DNA from 2 places in the Paenibacillus sp. GM1FR genome. Region 1 is predicted to be linked to the other one. Evidence: riboswitches for the same ligand, from Rfam matches in the RefSeq annotation. Region 1 holds a riboswitch; the other holds the start of a gene.
What was found. Region 1 has a riboswitch for thiamine pyrophosphate ahead of PAEAM_RS15530 (ABC transporter substrate-binding protein). Riboswitches for the same ligand answer to the same signal wherever they lie in the genome.
Positions count from the first base shown of each region.

Region 2: linked by a shared signal. The riboswitch ahead of PAEAM_RS09995 (thiamine phosphate synthase) and the one ahead of PAEAM_RS15530 (ABC transporter substrate-binding protein) in region 1 are both predicted to bind thiamine pyrophosphate.

Region 1 covers NZ_MKZL01000021.1:34,358-41,904, forward strand. Annotated here, with positions in the region: gene PAEAM_RS15510 (MFS transporter) at 1-745, shown strand, start outside; gene PAEAM_RS15515 (DUF2798 domain-containing protein) at 1,167-1,676, opposite strand; gene PAEAM_RS15520 (VOC family protein) at 1,851-2,237, shown strand; gene PAEAM_RS15525 (NAD-dependent epimerase/dehydratase family protein) at 2,255-3,010, shown strand; TPP riboswitch at 3,155-3,267, shown strand; gene PAEAM_RS15530 (ABC transporter substrate-binding protein) at 3,575-4,615, shown strand; gene PAEAM_RS15535 (thiamine-binding protein) at 4,878-5,168, shown strand; gene PAEAM_RS15540 (ABC transporter permease) at 5,168-5,926, shown strand; gene PAEAM_RS15545 (ABC transporter ATP-binding protein) at 5,964-6,872, shown strand; gene PAEAM_RS15550 (TatD family hydrolase) at 6,954-7,547, shown strand, end outside.
Region 2 covers NZ_MKZL01000011.1:945,446-952,992, forward strand. Annotated here, with positions in the region: gene PAEAM_RS09965 (hypothetical protein) at 1-939, shown strand, start outside; gene PAEAM_RS09970 (hypothetical protein) at 1,002-1,487, shown strand; gene PAEAM_RS09975 (hypothetical protein) at 1,504-1,902, shown strand; gene PAEAM_RS09980 (hypothetical protein) at 1,899-2,450, shown strand; gene PAEAM_RS09985 (hypothetical protein) at 2,437-3,420, shown strand; gene PAEAM_RS09990 (ABC-F family ATP-binding cassette domain-containing protein) at 3,559-5,109, shown strand; TPP riboswitch at 5,184-5,293, shown strand; gene PAEAM_RS09995 (thiamine phosphate synthase) at 5,520-6,182, shown strand; gene thiO (glycine oxidase ThiO) at 6,200-7,366, shown strand; gene thiS (sulfur carrier protein ThiS) at 7,363-7,547, shown strand, end outside.

The DNA.
Region 1 (7,547 bases):
CTGCGCAGCGCTGACCTTTGTTTTCTGGGCGAAAGGATCATTCGGTGAACTCGATAAGTTTCTGGAGCGACAGAGTTCAAATCATGCTTCCGTAAATACGCACTCTGCTGGGACATCGGGTGAGATGCATCCCGCATCTGCAAGTACATCCAGTCCAACCTATCGTGGCCGTAACAGGACTCTTCTGGTATTATTCGTCCTGTTCTTCTTCCTATATGTTGGCACAGAGATGAGTCTTGCGAACTTCATGCCAGCAATTCTGATTGAGAAAATGAACATGAAGGAAGCCGGAGCAGCGCTTAGCGTCACCTGTTTCTGGATTGCCATGTCCGTGGGACGACTCTTCGCCGGATATATCGCAGAGAAATTCCAATACCGCGTCTATGTCCTGTACAGTTGTCTTGCGTCTGTTCTTTTGTTAATGGTATTTCCATTTACAAACCAAATCTGGTCTGCATTTCTCATCATCTTGCTGCTTGGACTTGCGATGTCAGGGATATTTTCCATTGCCCTTGTCTTCGCCAGTAAACTGCTGCCCGGAACAGAAGAATCCACACCCAGCATTTTGATTGCCTCAGGTGGGGTTGGCGGTGCCATTCTGCCTTTGACTACGGGATGGAGTCTTGATCATCTGGCGGTTAATCAGTCTGCATGGATGCTTGCGATCTTTGCAGTTGGCCTGCTTGTCATTAGCGTAATCACGTATCAATGGCAGAACAAACATATAGCCAATTCTGCGACTTAACAGTTCTGTGTTGATCCAGTCCTGAGGATTAGAAATACCTATTAAAGAAATTGAAATGTCCACCGCCATGACCTGACGGTGGACATTTTTTTGTAGCGTTACTCTGTTCTAACGAACCTAGCACACGCTATCCCCCTCCATTTCCGCATGTTTGAAATCTAACGAATCCTAGAGACGTTATTATAGATAATTAGCTTCAATTAAATGTCTCGTTGGAGGTTTTTTGCATAATAACACCGCTGAGATTCGTTAGGTTTTCATTCCCTTAGAAACTGGCCTAATAAGGTGTCCTCGATTCGTTAGCGCTGTAATATGGCGGCAGTGCCCTATCTTTGCCTCTCTCATCACCTTTCATTAAAGGTGAGAATAATATCTATTCATTTGCACAAGATTGCCCAGGAAATACTTAGGGCCAGCCGAATCACACACTTTTGTTAACGACAGGCATTACGGGCCCGTTATCCTTGATGAATTTACCGACTACATATCGCACGAGTGGTCCCAGAATGATTAACTGATATGGAAGCGCCAGGCTGAAGTTGCGAGCGATCGTCTGAAGATAGGTACGGAATATGGAACCCCCACTTAATTGGTCTGCAAGATACGCTGAAATCATTCCATACATGGACATGATCAGAACCATGCCAATCACCATGAAAAATGACATGACGAGCACACCCAAAATCTTGTTGGACTTGTCAAAGGGCAAGGAGAATGCAATCTTTCTCGCCACAGGGCCAACAATGAAAGACTCCACCAGAAACGCGATGACAAAACATAATATGAATTGAAGCAGTATCTCAAGCGGGGACATCTTGCCGAGTAACCCACTGTGCCATAGATTGAAGAACATCATGACCAAGACCATTCCTGTACACATCATTAATCCGAAAATAATTTGTTCCTTCTTGCTGGTTGGCAATTCTCTCATCCTCTCTGTTTACCTTCGTAATTATAGAGATGACCAAACCCTCCGCATAAGTGAACATTCTGTGAACAATTATGATTTTTCCAATTTAAAATTGGATTTGACAACCATGTAGTACAGCTCTATGATATCCCTTAAAATGGTAGAAACATTCACTACATAAGGAGGTTTTTGATTGTGAGTTTTCAAAAGCGCATTGACCACGTCGGCATTGCCGTTCGTGATCTGGAGACCACGCTGCGTTTCTACACGGAGATCGTTGGTCTTGAATTGAAAGACCGGGTGACCCATACCAACGGTATCATTCAGCTCGCCTTCCTTGGCTTCAATGGAAGTAATGAGACTGAGATTGAGTTAATTCAAGGATACAGCGACAAGCTGCCTTCCGAAGGTACGGTGCACCATTTTGCCATCCACGTGGATGACCTCGATTCTGAGTACAAACGCATCCAAGCCACCGAAGCCGAATTTATCGATGGAGAGATTATTACATTGCCTAACGGTTACCGCTATTTCTTCATCTATGGACCTGAAAAGGAATGGATTGAGTTCTTCCAGCGCTAAGAATTGGAGCTGATTTCATGAACATTTTAATTACCGGCGCAGCCGGAAAAATTGGACGTGACTTGTCCCAACACTTGTCAGAGACATTTCACCTGCGACTTACGGATTTGAATATCGACAGACTGCATACGTATCAAGGGACAAGCCATGAGATCATGACACTGGATGTGACAGACCCCGAAGCCTGTCAGCGTGCTTGCGAAGGCATGGATGTGGTTGTACATCTGGCGGGAGATCCTTCCCCGAATGCCGGATTTTATGAATCGTTGTTGGACATCAATATCAAAGGTACATTTAATGTATTCCGTGCAGCTAAAGACCAAGGTGTACGAAGAGTCATTCTTGCAAGCAGTGCACAGACGATTGAGGGGTATCCCATAGATGCTCAAGTCTATCCGGACATGCCCACACGCCCACGGAATTTGTACGGGGTTAGCAAATGTTTTGGAGAATCGCTCGCTTCCTATTTTGCGTATACCGAAGGTTTACAAAGTGTAGCAATACGTATAGGTGCATATGATGATTTTCAACCGGACGGACCCGTGCTGGAGGCAAGGGATATGAGCGCGTATATTAGTCCGGCTGACTTGTGTGATTTGATGTTCAAAGCAATTACAACTACCGATCTGGAACCCTTCACCATACTGCATGGGATCTCGAATAATCGGTTTAAACGATTGAATCTGGAAACCACTCAGAAACAGGTAGGTTATGACCCAAAATCCGATGCTTTTGCACTCAGTCAGATTGCCTTATATGATTCGCCACGATAATTATTGAAAATAACACATCCAAGCAGGCTGTTATACATATGTATAACGGCCTGTTTGATAACTTATACGTGTCCCTATCCAGTTCATGACTGGACACGTTCCACCCGCTGGCCTATAATTACACCTAGTAATGCCCGTAACTTCATAGTTTCCCAGGGGAGTCGGAATTGGCCGGCTGAGAGTGTATCCCACCAAGATACTAACCCTTAGACCTGATCTGGATCATGCCAGCGTAGGAATCGGAGTATATCGAAATGGCACAGCCCTATGGCTGAACGCCACCTCTCTAACGCCTGCACGCGTCCCGGAATACGGGGCGCTTTTTTTGTTACTATCAGAAAGTATAAGACTGGAAGCATCACCTTCCTGATATTGCAAGAAAAACTGCCGCTAAACGCGGTCTGGCTTCCTTGAATGACATCGATGGACGTTTTACTTGTTCAAAAATAACGTCATCCGGATCTCAACTGGTATAAATCTGTCGATTTATGCAAGATGATTGGATATGAAGCCAAGGAGTACCCCGTGCCAATCGGCCGGACATACCGAAGGAGAGAACCACAGATGAAATGGCGTAAAACGATGGGATTGTTGCTCTTATGCGTGCTTATGGTAACTGTAGCCGCATGTGGTGGCAAAGAAGCTGCCCCAGCTGGGCAGAACGGCGGCACAAATACGGAAAGCAGCAACGAAGGTGACACTGCCGCCCTGAAAGATATTAAAGTGGTGCTCGACTGGACACCAAATACGAATCATACAGGCCTTTATGCAGCTGTAGATCAAGGTTTTTACAAGGCCGAAGGCTTGAACGTGGAGATTGTACAACCAGGTGCCGGTGGCGCAGATACGATGGTTGCATCGAATGAAGTGCCTTTTGGCGTAAGTTATCAGGAGAGTGTAACTCAAGCCCGCACACAGGGTGTTCCACTCGTCTCCATTGCAGCAGTTATTCAGCATAATACATCCGGGTTCGCCGCTCCGGCGGATCGGAATATCAAGTCACCGAAAGATTTTGAAGGCAAAACCTATGGCGGTTGGGGTTCCCCAGTCGAAGAAGCCGTGATGCAATCCATTATGGAAGGCGACGGCGCCGATGTATCCAAAGTGAAAAACATTAACATGGGTGATGCTGACTTTTTCACCGCAGTGAAACGGGACATTGATTTCGCGTGGATTTTCTACGCCTGGACAGGTATTGAAGCCGAACTGCGCGGGGAACCGATCGACATGTTATATGTGAAGGATTATTCAGATGCACTGGATTATTACACACCTGTCCTCGTAACAAACGAGCAGACGATCCAAAACGACCCTGAGTTGGTGAAAGCATTCCTGAAAGCCACTTCCGAGGGGTATCAATATGCGATTGATCATCCCGAAGACGCAGCGAACATTCTGATCAAGGCCGTACCGGATCTGGATAAGGAATTGGTGCTGGCAAGCCAGAAATGGCTTAGTCCCAAGTACACAGATGACGCCCCGCGCTGGGGTGAGCAAAAGCAGAAAGTATGGCAAAACTACACTGACTGGATGTTTAGCAAAAAACTGCTGGATGAACAGATCGATGTGAGCAAGGCATATACAAACGAGTTTTTACCCCAATAAAATTTCTCATATAAAACGAACTTAAATTTTACACGAGGACGGAGAGGACAGAAATAACGTGAAAAAGCGAAGCGGTCGCCTAAAAGCTTTCTGAAAGAAAGCTGCATCGGAAGCATACGCTATCACCGGATTTTCCCTTTAGAGAAAGGGAATCAAAAAAATCTGGGGATAACAGCGATTGGAAGGTTATTCTGTCATCGAAGTGGCAAGTGTAACAGTCATTAGTTCATTTTATATATCACGAAAGGAGCCGTGATCTCTCATGGCAAGCACACTACTTAGCATTCAGGTTATCCCGAAAACGCCAAATGGCGAGAACTCTTATCCTTACGTTGATCGCGCCATTGAAGTTATTCAGCAATCCGGCCTGAAATATCAGGTGAACGCGCTCGACACCACGATGGAGGGGGAACTAGAGGAACTGCTGGAAGTTGTCCGTAAAATGCACGAGGTACTCGTGGAGGCTGGCAGCCCAAGCATCATCTCCCAGATCAAAATCGCCCATAGCCCTACCGGCTTCAGCATGGATACCCTGACGGAGAAGTATCGCTAATGCCTGCCTATTTCAAAAGTGTATGGCCGCCCATTGTGGCGGTTATTCTCTTTATAGCGATATGGCAGGGAGCCGTCTCCCTCTTCCATATTGAGAAATGGATGCTGCCTGCACCGTCCGACATCGCCCGCGAAGCGGCAACCCAGGCCGAACGGCTTGGCATGCACGCTTCCGCAACCATTCAGTTAACGCTGATTGGATTCGCCGCTGGAACAGCGGTTGGATTACTGATTGCGATGGTGCTACATTTGGTCCCTTTTCTCAAGTCAGCCCTGTATCCTTTACTTATTCTTAGTCAAAATATCCCAACCATCGCGCTCGCGCCGCTCCTGTTAATCTGGTTCGGATTCGGGCTGTTGCCCAAGCTGATTACCATCATCCTCGTCTGCTTCTTCCCCGTTGCAGTGGCGGCCATGGACGGCTTGACCCGTACTGACGCGGCGATGATGAACTATATGCGCATGGCTGGTGCAAAGCGTCATCAGATCTTCTGGAAGCTGGAGCTCCCCCATGCGCTGCCATCCGTGTTCTCCGGTGTCAAAATCGCCGCTACCTATAGCGTGATGGGCGCCATCATCGCCGAATGGATTGGTGCAGACAAGGGTATTGGTTATTATATGATGTTGCAAAAGTCGGCTTATCGTACGGATCGCCTATTCGTAGCGATCATGATTATTGTCGCGCTCAGCTTGCTGCTCTTCCTGTTCATTGCCCTGCTGGAGAAGCTGCTCGTGCGCTGGCGGCCACAGAAGCGGTAGTAAAGAAGTAATCTGTATATTAGGAAGTGATGACCATATGAATCTGCAACAGGATGAACAAGTCCAGCCTGGACGAGGAGCAAGTGTAATGGAGCCAACGCACGGTGAAAAGTTTAACTCGGCTACGCCTGATCGACCTGCCAACACGACTCCTGCTCCGGTTCCACCTGCACTGGACGTTGTTAATGTTCATGCATCATTCCGTGAACGGCGTAGCAAGCTACCGGTTCTGAACGGCCTGTCCCTGACTGTGGAGCAAGGCGAGTTTGTTGCTATCGTTGGACCTTCTGGCTGTGGCAAGAGCACCCTGTTCCATATCATCGGCGGTCTGCTGAAGCCACAGGAAGGCCAAGTGCTTATGAACGGTCAGAATGTAACGGGACAGCGTGGCAAGATCAGTTATATGCCCCAACAGCCTGCTCTTTTCCCGTGGCGCACCATTGAAGATAATGTACTGCTTGCTGGTGAAGTAGCCTCAAGTGCACCCCCTCGGGCCGAAGCACTTGAGGAAGCTCGTAAGTGGTTAAGTAGCGTGGGTCTTGCCGGGTTCGAGCAGGCCTATCCTCATATGCTGTCGGGCGGAATGCAGCAGCGTGTTGCATTTCTGCGTGCCCTGCTCAGTCCGCAGGAACTCATGCTGCTGGACGAACCTTTCAGCGCGCTGGATGCACTGACACGTAGCGACATGCAGCGCTGGCTGCTCGATATCTGGGAACAGAACCGCCGCTCGGTGCTGTTCATCACCCACAATATCGAAGAAGCATTGCTACTTGCAGATCGGGTCTATGTATTATCCAACCGACCTGCAACGGTGTTGCACGAGGTACATGTTCCTTTTGATCGCCCAAGACGAGAAGAAATTACGGAGGAATCCGCATTCCTTGAGCGTAAACGGCAGATTGCACAGTGGATGCGAGAAGAACAGCAGAAAGCCCGCCTATCATAATAGCGCGGGTTTTTAAGTTATTTTTTCCCTTTAATGGGTGATCCACCACAAGAAATTCTGCGTAACATAGTTAGAATATAAATGAACACAAGGAGGAATTCCCTCGTGCATTCTCAAGCTTTTGCACCATTAATTGATGCTCATATTCACTTCGATCAGTATAACTCTGACAAACAACGCGAGATGCTGTTATCTTTCCCGTCTCAGCAAGTCGAGGCAGTCATTGCCGTGTCCATGAATCTCGCTTCTGCCCGGGTCAATCTGGAGCTTGCCAAACAACATCCACGTAACATCTATCCGGCCTTCGGTTTCCATCCGGAACAGGAGCTGCCGTCCGTTGCAGAAATGGACCTGTTCTTCCAATGGATCGAGAAGCATATTGGACAAGCTACAGCCATAGGAGAAGTTGGCCTCCCCTATTACAACCGTCAGGAAGCGGAGCAAGCAGGGCAGCCCTTCAATCAGAGCGGGTATATCGAGTTGCTTGAACGTTTCATCCAGCTCGCCAAAAAGCACAACAAACCACTTGTCCTTCATGCGGTATACGAAGATGCGGATATCGTCTGTGATTTGCTGGAGCAATATCAGTTCCGACGTGCTCATTTCCATTGGTTCAAAGGTTCTCGCCAAACCGTAAGGCGAATGGCGGACAACGGTTATTTCATCTCTTTCACG
Region 2 (7,547 bases), on a different contig from region 1:
GAGAGCAGTTCAGAGTTGAAATACGAATGGCTTGCCATTCGACGAGTGTTGTTATTCGCAGGTTGTTTGGTCCTTACAATGGGTTGCATCTTGCTGTTGCACCAGGTTGAACGTAACCACATCTTGTATGATCCAATCCGCGATGATCGAATGTTTGGTGCAATGGCTGAAGCGGATCTCAGGAAAGCTGAGGAAAAAACAGCGTTGGATCAATCCGTGCTGGAAAGTGTAGAAATGAACCGAGGAGCTACATACGAAGAAGTCTCCAAAGCGTTACAGCAGTTATCTCCAGTTCAGTTAGACCATGATACCCAGAATGAGACCATCACGCGCATTATGCAGAAACTTGAGGTATATAACAAACAATATGTACGCTGGTGGGAAATGATTATAGCCATTCTCATGGGTGCAGCGGGGTACTACATGCCCGTATGGCTCATGTTATTTCAGCGGAAAATGCGAAGGTTGGATATGCGACATGAAATCTATCAATTCCAGACAGTGATTTCCATTTTGCGTGAGATGGACCGGATGTCAGTCGAGGAGATATTGGAGTGGCTAAATCGATTTGCCGTCATTTTCAAGCGCCCGCTGCAAAAATGTTTGTTGCATTTTGAACATGGACCAGAGCTTGCACTTGAACAATTAAAGGAAGAGGCGGGCTTGCCCGAGTTCCAGCGACTGGTTGATAAATTACAGCTTGCCCTTGGCAAAATCTCAATACGTGAAGCCTTCGATGATCTCGAGAGCATGATGGCATTTTATTTTGAACAACGCAAGCAGGAATACAGCAAAATGATAGATGTCAAAGCATCATGGGGCAGAACCATCGGATTTACACCTATGTACGCCCTTATCTTTTTGTATCTGGTTATTCCATTAGTCGGTATGAGCTTCTTACAGATGAGCATTTATTATGAGCAAATTCAGAAACTGTAGCACAATTCATCTGTGTGACAGTCTGAAATATTTTAATAACTTATAACTTGGGAGGATTTATCATGAACAATGCATCAAGCGCTTTAAAGGTGGCAGCAGGGATATTCTTAACAATCGCTTTGATCACAATTGTAGTTCTGTTGTTTATTTCGGCTCAGGAGGCAACCAAGACGGCCCAGAACAATTTTGCTGATATCCAAACCGAGTTGTCCCAGGCTGCATTTACGGTATATGACGGAACAACCATCAGTGGATCACAGGTAACGAATGCGCTGCGTAAATATGCGGACAAGGATCAGTTCGGTATTCAAGTTATTACAGGTAAAAATAAAGCGGGTCAATGGTACGGCAATCAATTAAACATTTCACAGGATCTCAATAATGCGGACTACGGCTCGGTTATTGCACCCGACGATAAAGTGGGGATTATTAACCAGACCATGAGTGAAAAAGAAAATCAATATGTCAATCCAAGTGGTAAATTCAAAGCCATTATCGTAAAAGACCGTTCGAACGTGGTAAGAGGGCTGATCTTCCAGCAATCCTGACAGGAGTTGGTTTAACATGTCCCGGAATACACAGCATCTCATGTTGTTTTGTACGGCGGTTGTCCTGTTTGTGACAGCCTGCCTGTACGGGCAACAGAATGTTAAGATTTTATCAGCGGCCTTGAACGACAGAGTACAGACAACAGCAGGCATGGAAGGTCGGCTGACAACAACACTGCATACCACCAATCCGTATCAGTATAGTGGTGCGGAAGTGTTGCATACCGTGAGACAGATGACAGGCACAGGCATTACTGTGGAGGTAGATGGAACTTCGTATGTGATCGATCCACTTGTCAGCAAAACAGCGACGATTCCTGTCCAGCTCGATGCCACCTACAGACCAGAGTTTATAAGAAATGAAACTGGAGAACTGCTCAAGATTGTTTTTTGGAAGGAGGCGAGTGTGAATTGATTAATGCCGCATCCAAGCTGCTTGCCGTATTGCTCGCAGTCCTTCTGCTCTATGTGTACCCAGCTGCTGAAACAGCCGATCGGCAGGATGATATAGCACGTATGACGGCTGTTCAGAATGTAACACGTTTTGTTGATGCTGTCCGAACAAAAGGGTATATTTCACCTCGAATGTTGGCTGAGTTTGAGGAGCAACTGGCCCAGACGGGCAATGTGTATGAGGTGTCGATGGAACATTTACATAAGAAATATGTACCTCACTATATAGACCCGATGGACAATAACAGTTTTAACGGGACCTATGAAGTAGTGCAGGATGGATATTATGCAGCTCAGATTCGAGAGAGACTATTCTCATCCTCAGGTGTGATACCGGTTGATGATCCTGGCCGAAGATATACGTTGACGACAGGGGATTTTTTCACCGTGACGCTCCAAAATACAAATCGTACACCTTCCATGCTCATTCGTGAATGGTTGAGTGGTACGGCTCAGGCTTCAGCAGTATTTGTAACATACGGAGGTATGGTCCTCAATGAAGATTACTGAGCTATCCATTGTATTTGTGCTGATCTTCTTCCCGCTCTTCTGGATCATCTCACTCCATACCCAAGATGCCGAAGAGGCTCAATATCTTGGTCATCGATACAGATCTGCACTTCAAACTGCAGTCATGGATGCAGGTGCAGTGATGCATCAGAATGAGAAGCAAAATGATGAAGCAGGTTATGATTCAACCAAGTTTGTTAAAGCCGATAAGGAGCTTGCCTTGTTGACATTTACGCAGACGATGGCTTTGAATATGGGGATTCAGGATGATCCCGCAGCTATTCGAAACATGTTTAATTACATTCCTGCCGTACTTATTCTGGATTATGACGGCTATTATATGTTGTCCACAGAAACAGAGTTGACAGGTAACCTTGAAGATTCTTTCAGGCGAGTATGGAGCCCCAAGAAACCTTATACATATTCAGATTCTAATGGTAACAGTATTAACTTTACACTGGACGACTACGTATATGCCTACGACGCAAGTGCAGGGAAATGGATTGAGGGATTTCAAAAAGAACTGGCTTCAACCACACAGATTCCTTTACTTCAGAATACCAGCGTATTTGAGCAAGTTAGACAAAGCCGGATTGTGACTACTGTGCAGGATGATCTGGCTGATGTGATTAACCGCCATAATGAGTTTGCCAGAAAGAACGGTATTTCCTATACGTTTACGATGCCCCTGATTGCGCAGGAAGATTGGTACAACTCCATTAACGATACAGGGATTATGGCCTTTATCCAAGGTATAGGTGTGGGTGACCAAAAGATCAACAATTATGCGATCGGTGGAGGCAGACTTGTGAAGAAAACGGCCATCGTAGGTGGGGTAGATCCTTTAACGGGTATCAAGTACTACTATCCCTCCACATGTGGTAATGGTTACCGTGCTGAAGAGGTGTTTACAGACGCAAAACAAGCAGCTGCACAAGGCTATTTCGAATATAAATGCTCTAATCGTTAGGGTAGCCTGTATGACAAAATCATGTAAGAGGTTCGTGAACTGTTTACATTACTTTCAGAAAAGACGGAACCTGTGCTAGAATAGGGTTTCGGAACAATAACAAAAGTAATGTCTAATAGATAGGAGCAACCTCATCTTATGAGTTTATTGTCAGTAGAGAACGTAAGTCACAATTTTGGAGATCGCACGTTATTTAAAAATGTATCGTTTCGTTTACTTGCCGGAGAGCGCGTAGGACTTGTTGGTGCCAATGGTGTGGGTAAATCCACATTAATGAACATCCTTACCGGTAAATTGCTTAAAGATAGTGGAAAAGTGGAATGGACACCTAAGGTCCGTTATGGATATCTGGATCAGCACACGAAGCTTACCCCAGGCAAAACTATTCGTGACGTTCTTAAGGATGCATTCCTTCCGTTGCTTGAATTAGAAAAAGAAATGATGAATATTACGGACCAGATGGCAGATGCAGATCCAGATAAGCTGGAACAGTTGCTGGAAGAGATGGGCGATATTCAGGAACAACTGGAGCAGGGCGACTTCTATCTGATTGACGTAAAAGTAGAAGAGATGGCCAATGGTCTTGGTTTGTCCGCAATTGGTCTTGATCGGGATGTCGCAGCTCTAAGTGGTGGACAACGTACCAAGGTGCTTCTTGCCAAGCTTCTGCTCGAGAAACCTACAGCTCTTTTGCTGGATGAGCCGACCAACTATCTGGATGTAGAGCACATTGAATGGTTGTCACGTTACCTGAAGGACTACCCGCACGCATTTCTTCTAATCTCCCATGATACGGAATTCATGAATGAAGTCGTAAATGTCATTTATCATTTGGAGTTTGCCAAATTAACGCGATATGCAGCGAACTATAACAAGTTCCTGGAGATGGCCGATATGAATAAAGCTCAGCATATTGATGCGTACGAGAAGCAGCAAGAGTACATCAAGAAGCAGGAAGATTTCATTCAGCGTAACAAGGCACGTGCTTCCACTTCAGGTCGAGCGAAGAGCCGGGAGAAGCAGCTGGACAAGATTGATCGAATTGATCGTCCAGATGAAGCGGCCAAACCAACGTTCAAATTCAAGGATGCCCGCGCGAGCAGCAAAACGGTCTTTGAGGGTATTGATTTTGAAATTGGATATACGTATCCTTTGCTACCTAAAATGACAATGACGATTGAACGTGGTGAGAAAATTGCCATCGTAGGCTGTAATGGTGTGGGTAAATCGACACTGCTGAAGACGATCTTGGGAAGAATATCTCCACTCAGTGGAAAAACCTTTTTGGGAGATTATCTCGAAACGGCATATTTTGAGCAGGAAGTTCGTGCTGGGAATATCACGCCGATTGAGGATGTCTGGAATGAGTTTTCACATTTGACCCAGAATGAAGTCAGGGGTCATCTCGCTCGCTGTGGGTTGAAAAATGAGCACATTACCCGTCCGCTTAACATGCTGAGTGGTGGAGAGCAAGCCAAGGTTCGTTTATGCAAACTCTTGATGCGTGAAAGCAACTGGATTCTATTCGATGAGCCGACGAACCATTTGGATGTCACAGCTAAAGCTGAGTTACAGCGTGCCTTGCAAGAATTCAAGGGAACGGTGTTGCTGGTATCTCATGAACCTGATTTCTACGAGGGTTGGGTTACCAAAACATGGAATGTTGAAGAATGGTCTGAGAAAAATTAGACAATTCAAGCAACGCTAATAGAAATGAACGGTGACAAAAAAATCCTTCTATGGTAACATAGGCTACAACTTCATATGAACACTAGGGGGGCCGCACGATGTGGCTGAGATGGAAGAATGCGATTCCGGACCCTTTGCACCTGATCTGGATCATACCAGCGTAGGGAAGTGGCGAGCGCGTTTCAGTGAATGACGTGAGCAAACGGCAACTCAAAAGGATCTCAACCGTCTGCTTAGTAAATTGAAACATGCAGTTGCGTGTATAACGTTATGGCTATAAGGTCTATAGCTTTATTGCACGAAATGAACTGTATGTATCAGTCAGTCATCTGGTCCTATAATTAATACGCAGCCACTCCCCTACGGGAGTGGCTTTTTTGTGTTTTCATAGCATTCACGCATGGAAGGAGATGAAAAGTACGGTAATTTCTCATGTACGTGTACACGGATCATTTGAACTGCATGTTGTATCTACGGGTGTAGGGAATCAAGCATCTTTTGTAAAAGCTGCAAAGGACGTTTGGCCATGGGTGGACTACATCCATATACGAGAGAAACAACTCCCGTGGCAACAAAAGATCGGTTGGGCTGAAAGTCTGCGCGGTGTTGGCGTTCCATCTTGTCGCATCGTTATCAATGGTTCAGAGCTGCCTTCACAGAATGACATCTATGGCGGTGTACATTGGGGGCAAGATGCGATACGTAACTATAACCCTGCTGTTATAAGCAATGTGCAGCGACTTCGTCTGGGTGTATCTGTTCATTCAATCGATGAGGCAAAAATCGCTGAAGAACGGGGAGCCGATTACCTTTTCTTCGGGCATGTCTACTCAACCAACAGTAAGCCTGATCTTGAACCAAGAGGATTATATGCTCTGGCTGAAGTGTGCTCTGGTGTCTCCATTCCTGTCATGGCGATTGGGGGCATCGAACCGGGAAACATTCACGCTATTCGCTCTGCAGGCGCACAGGGAGTCGCTGTGATTTCGAATGTATGGGCGAGCGATTCCCCGGATCGGGCGGCTGCATTATTAAGGCAGGCTATCGTTGCTACAGAAAGTCTGAGCCGCTGAATCAAGGAGATGAGAGGATGAAAAAGATCATTACTGATAGACCGGATAAGATTCATGCAGAAACGATTATTGTAGGTGGAGGCGTTGTTGGATGTGCCATTGCGTATGAGCTTGCTTCCCGTGGACAGGATGTACTGCTGGTAGATCGTTCGGCGATTGCAGGAGGCACTTCTTGCGCAGCTGCTGGAATGCTGGCGGCAGACAGTGAGGATTTTGCTCATCCTTTGATGGCTAAGCTTGCCAGGCAGAGCAGGCAGTTACTTCATGAGCAAAAGGTACTAATGGCTACCCTCAGTGATGTAGAGGTTGGTCTGCAACGCCATGGATTCCTAACTCCTTTTCGTTCATACAGTGAATTAAGCAGCTATAAGAATAATCGGAAGTCTGCGTTGTCTGCTGATGAGGTGTGGTGGGATCGTTCCGTTGTGCAACAGGAGGCACCATGGCTTAACAGAGATACGTATGGAGCCTACTACAGACCTTACGAGAGTGAGATTCTTCCAGTCCATCTAACAAAGGCATATGCTGAATCCGCTCAAGTATTGGGAGCACAGGTTATGGAGGACATACAGGATATACGTGTGCAAGCAAACGAACACGGCGTGCAGGGGATCAACACATCGATCGGCGAGATGAGATGCAAACATGTCATTATAGCGGCTGGATTACAGAGTGAAGAGTTGATGAGACATGTGAATCTGAGCTTGCCTGTGTGGTCGGTAAAAGGTGAAATAGCCGCCGTTCAGTTCGCAGATGAACATGCAGGGTACAGACCTGACAGAACGGTGTATGCAGAGGATATCTATATTGTTCCCAAAGCCAATGGCGAAGTTTGGCTCGGGGCAACCAGTCTACCAGGCAGAACGGATCTGAACGTTTCTGTACAGGGTGTTCAGAAGCTGATCACAGCGGCTACCCACTGGGTGCCTGGGATGAAAGAAGCGCAATTTATACGAGCGTGGGCAGGCGTAAGACCGGCAACTCCCGATGGACTGCCTTATATAGGTGCTTGCGAAAGTGTTCCCGGGCTGTTTGCCGCCTTTGGACATTACCGTAACGGTATTTTGCTCAGTGCGATAACAGGCAGACTAATCGCTGAATTGCTCGCGGGCAAAAGCTCAGAAGAGCTCGGAATTGAGGCGCTGAGCCCTGAGCGATTGAACAGAAAGGGAGTGGTGCAGTGAATATCATCGTTAATGGTCAACGGATGGAGATTGAAGACAGATTGAATCGTGTGGATAAACTGCTTCAATCTTTTGATCTGCAAGTCAAGACTGTAGTTGTAGAGCTGAATAAGCATATTTTAACCCGCGAGTACCATGAAACGACGGCATTAAGAGAAGGCGATCGAATTGAGATTGTACA